Regions from separate parts of the Pannonibacter sp. CBAS1226 genome, predicted to be linked through region 2. Evidence: predicted binding sites of a transcription regulator. Region 2 holds the regulator's gene; the other holds the start of a gene.
The links. Region 2 encodes PhoB, which activates phosphate uptake and scavenging genes when phosphate is short. Its sites were predicted from a motif close to TGTCATNNANCTGTCAT; they were not measured.

Region 1 (2,394 bases), on a different contig from region 2:
CCACATTCATGAAGATGGGGCGCGGCAGATCCGGCGGCAGGACAGAGCCCTCATAGGGACGGAACAGCTCCGCATCCACCCCGCGCGACCAGCGCATCAGATGGGTGAAGCCACGCTCGGCCAGATCCTTCTCCAGGCTGCCGGTCGCCACCATGCAGCCCTGGCCGGCATTGTGGAAGCGCCGCAGCCACCTGTAGGTGACAGACACCGGCACCGGCAGGCGCGCCGCCAGATATTCCGGAAAGCGCGTGTGATAGCTCGTCGTGAAGACCTTGCCCTGCTTCAGCGCGACAGAGCGGGCCATCAGACCCAGCGGGCCTTCGGTGGCAATGTGCAGATGGTCACAGGCGAACCGGTCCATGATCGCTGCCACGCGTGCGCGGGTGGTCAGCGACAGACGGATTTCCGGATAGGTGGGGCACGGCAGGGTGCGGAAGAGCTGCGGCGTCAGAAACTCAACGCGCAGACCCATGCGCAGCAACTGGTTCGCGGTCAATTCCAGAGAACGGACCACACCATTGATCTGCGGATGCCAGGCGTCTGTGACGATGAGAATAGATGTCATGCCGCGACGGAGCGCTCCCCCATCCCCTGTTCCGCCTGCTGTTCGGCCGGACGCTGCACCCATCTGATAACCTCGAACGTTCCGTCGTGATGCTCGGCAACCGCCGTGCAGCTTTCGACCCAGTCACCGGTGTTGATGTAGTGGATGCCGTCGATATCATGACTGGCGGCATGGTGAATGTGGCCGCAGATGACCCCGTGAACGCCCTTGCGGCGGGCTTCATCGGACAGGGCGTCCTCGAAGCGGCCGATGAAGTTCACGGCATTTTTCACCTTCAGCTTTGCCCAGGCCGAGAGTGACCAGTAAGTGAGGCCGAGACGGCGGCGCACAAGATTGAAGCCGGTATTGAGCGCCAGCGCCGTCACATAGGCCTTGTCGCCGAAGAAGGCGAGCCACTTGGCATGACGGATGACCACGTCGAACTGGTCGCCGTGGATGACCAGATACTCGCGCCCGTCGGCTGCCGTATGCACGACACTGTCCGCCACCTCGACGCCGCCGAAATGGGTCCCGAGGAAGTCCCGCAGGAATTCGTCATGATTGCCGGGAATATAGAAGATGCGCGCACCCTTGCGGGCCTTGCGCAGGATCTTCTGGATCACGTCATTATGCGCCTGCGGCCAGTACCAGCTGCGCTTCAGCCGCCAGCCGTCGACAATATCGCCGACCAGATACACGGTCTCGGCGTCATTGTACTTCAGGAAGTCGAGCAGAAGATCTGCCTGGCATCCGCGCGTCCCAAGATGAACATCCGAAATGAACAGGGCCCGGTAATGCTGGCCCTCCTGCAGAGCTGTCATGTCTGGCGCTCCCGATTACCTTTTGCCCCCTTAGACGCGATTCAGGTATCAGGATTATGACAGCAAAGTTTTTCACAAGCAGACGCCCAGTTTTCTGGCGAAATTTATTATTGAACAAAAGACATTTACGGAAAAATGCGACAGTTCAATGAATGACCGGAACGGACGTTTGTCCCGGAAATGCAAACGGCCGGCACCCGCAGGTACCGGCCGTCTTTGATACCGCTGGATAGGCGGTCAGAAGCGGTAGCGCATGGCAGCGCTGACGATGTTGACCGAGGCATCCGCCTTGCCGGCGAACACGATGGGCGCAGCCGCGCTGTAGTCCTGGTGCCCCGGCGCGATACGAATATTCGCATCGCGGCCGATGATGTGGGTGTAGCCCAGGTCGAAGGCCAGATTGTCCAGCACCTTGTAGCTGGCACCCGCGCTCAGCCAGATCCGGTCACTGTCCGGCAGGCGGGCGGAGCGGATCTTGTCGTCAATGGGCGACCATTCATAGGCCGCACCTGCCCGAACAGTCAGGTGCTCGTTGACATCATATTCCGCACCCAGAGCCGCGAACCAGCCGTCGTTGTAGTTGAACTTCAGCGTGGTCAGCGTGGCGCCATTGGCCTGAAGCGTGACCTTGGGCGACTTCAACCGGCTCCAGTTGGCCCACTCCACGGTGCCAAGCACGCGGAAGCTGTCGGTGATGCGCTGCTTGGCAGACAAGGTGACGGTTTCGGGCGTAATCAGCGAGGCATAGATCGGAACTGCAGCGGCCGACGTGATCGTCCCGTCAAGATCGTGAGCCACACCCGAACGGTAGCCGAGACCGAACTCGGTACCGGCAAAGGGCTTGTAGATCACGCCTGCGGTAACACCCACGCCGATGTTGTCGCCTTCAAGCGTCGTGACGGGCGGCGTGGTGGAAGCATTCGTACCTGTTCTCAGCCGCACGCTGAAATACTGCACCTGCACACCCGCGCCAAAAGCCAGCTGGTCATTCACCTTATAGCCGACCATCGGGTTGGCGTTGATCGAGAA
Region 2 (2,394 bases):
CAGGACAAGCGCACGCAGGATTACATCACCGGCCGTTTCGGCTGATACTGGATCTTGCGCTCGAGAATTTGAGAGGAACACGACATGTCCGAGCATACCGTAAGCTCGTATGACGAGGAACTGCGCGCCCTGGCCGGCCGGGTCGCCGAAATGGGCGGTCTGGCGGAGAAGCTGGTGAATGATGCCGTCACCGCTCTGCTGACTCACGATCTGCCCAAGGCACAGGCCACCGTTCAGGCCGATGCCAAGCTGGACGAGATGCAGCAGGAAATCGAGGCGAAGTTCATCCGCATCGTCGCCCTGCGCCAGCCGATGGGTCAGGATCTGCGCGAGATCATGGCCGCAGGCCGCATCGCCAACGATCTGGAGCGCGTCGGTGACCTTGCCAAGAACATCGCCAAGCGCGTGATTGCCATCGACGGCGTCTTCAATTCCAAGAAGGCCGCCTTCGGCGTCGAGCACATGTCCGATCTGGCGCTGAACCAGCTCAAGTCGGTGCTGGACGCCTATACGGGCCGTGATGCCGAAGCCGCCAAGGCTGTGCGCGAGCGCGACGATGAGGTGGATGCCATCTACACCTCGCTGTTCCGCGAGCTGCTGACCTACATGATGGAAGATCCGCGCAAGATCACCCAGTGTGCCCACCTGCTGTTCTGTGCCAAGAACATCGAGCGCATTGGTGACCACGCCACCAACATCGCCGAAAACGTCTATTTCATGGTGACCGGTGACCAGCTGCTGGAAGCCCGCCGCAAGATCGACGAGATGGGCATTGCCGAAAACGAAGGCGCCTGATCTGCCTGCCTGTAAGTGACGTCCGGAGCATATTGCCATGCCCAAGGTTCTTATCGTTGAAGACGAAGAGCCCCTGAGCCTTCTGCTGCGCTACAATCTGGAAGCGGAAGGCTATGACGTGGACTCCTGCGACCGGGGAGATGACGCCGAAATCCGGCTGCGGGAGACGCAGCCGGACCTCTTGCTGCTGGACTGGATGCTGCCAGGCCTTTCCGGCATCGAGCTGTGCCGCCGCGTCCGGGCCCGGTCCGAAACCGAACGCCTGCCGATCATCATGCTGACGGCACGCGGCGAGGAGGCCGAGCGCATCCGGGGCCTGGCCACCGGCGCCGATGACTATGTGGTGAAACCCTTCTCGATCCCCGAGCTGATGGCCCGCGTGCGCGCCATCCTGCGCCGGGCCCGCCCGGAAGTGGTGTCCACCATGCTGAAGTCCGGCGATCTGGAGCTGGACAAGGAAACCCACCGCGTCCGTCGCAACGGCAAGGAAATTCACCTGGGGCCGACCGAGTTCCGCCTGCTGGAATTCCTGATGACCTCGCCCGGTCGCGTATTCTCCCGCGAGCAGCTGCTCGACGGTGTGTGGGGTCATGATGTCTATGTGGATGAGCGCACCGTCGATGTTCACGTCGGCCGCCTGCGCAAGGCCATCAACAAGGGCAAGGTGAAGGATCCGATCCGCACGGTCCGCGGCGCGGGTTATGCCTTCAACGATCAGTTCGCCGTCGCCAGTTGATCCGCTCTGCTGCAATTCTTCTGGAAAGGCCCGCCATCCGTGCGGGCCTTTTGGCTTTTGGAGGCTCTCTGCGCTGCCCCTACACCAAGGCTTTCGATGCTGACGCATCACGCCTTGAATTTGCTCAGGCGCCGCACGGCTTGACCAACTCTCCGTTGTCATCCCCACGAAGGTGGGGATCCAGTGCGCTCTGAAACCAAGGCCCTGAGATGCTGACCATCATGCTCAATCGCCACAAGGGCTTGAGCAGCTCACGGTGAGCCAGGCTCGTCGCGAGTTGGTCTGAGTTTGAAATTTGAAGACTGGGGGTACTGGTTCCCCGCATGCGCGGGGATGACAACGGAGAGGTTTGGGCGGTGGCTCTCGTCCCTTCTGACGGAGCCTTTTGCGCCGGTATTCAATGCCGTCCCCCACCTCCAGCCAACAAAAAAGCCTGCCGCAACGGGCAGGCTTGATTGGGTGAGGGAGCCGCTTGGGGTGCTGGTTGGCCCCCTCTGAAGCATCAGCCGCGAAGGGCTTTCTTGTCCGGAGCGGCGCGGCGGCGGTCGTTGACCGGCTGGTAGGCGATCCGGCAGTGCTGCGGGCAATAGGGAACGCCGGGCTCCGAATGGCGGCCGCAGAAATAGAAATCCGAAGAGGACGGGTCACCGATCGGCCACTTGCAGGTGCGCTCGGTGAGGGTGAGGATCGTGGCGCGCTCGGTGAAGGGCACCAGTTCGGCGAGCGGTGCTGCTTCCACGTCGATGGCCACATCTTCCTGCGGTGCCATCTTCAGCGCCGTGGCGCCGCGCAGCTGCGGCGTTCCTGCCGAAGGCGTGCGGATGGTGGAGGTGGCCTGCACCGTGGTCTGCTGCGGCGCGGCG

Region 1: AC0CMF_RS12440 (UDP-2,3-diacylglucosamine diphosphatase) is a predicted target of PhoB. The motif match lies at 1,411-1,427, and genes of this name have one in related genera.

What each region holds. Positions count from the first base shown of each region.
Region 1 covers NZ_JBVOUO010000003.1:492,443-494,836, reverse strand. The annotation lists gene AC0CMF_RS12445 (glycosyltransferase family 4 protein) at 1-565, opposite strand, end outside; gene AC0CMF_RS12440 (UDP-2,3-diacylglucosamine diphosphatase) at 562-1,365, opposite strand; gene AC0CMF_RS12435 (OmpP1/FadL family transporter) at 1,603-2,394, opposite strand, start outside.
Region 2 covers NZ_JBVOUO010000002.1:210,129-212,522, forward strand. The annotation lists gene pstB (phosphate ABC transporter ATP-binding protein PstB) at 1-45, shown strand, start outside; gene phoU (phosphate signaling complex protein PhoU) at 85-795, shown strand; gene phoB (phosphate regulon transcriptional regulator PhoB) at 833-1,531, shown strand; gene AC0CMF_RS08030 (GcrA family cell cycle regulator) at 2,034-2,394, opposite strand, start outside.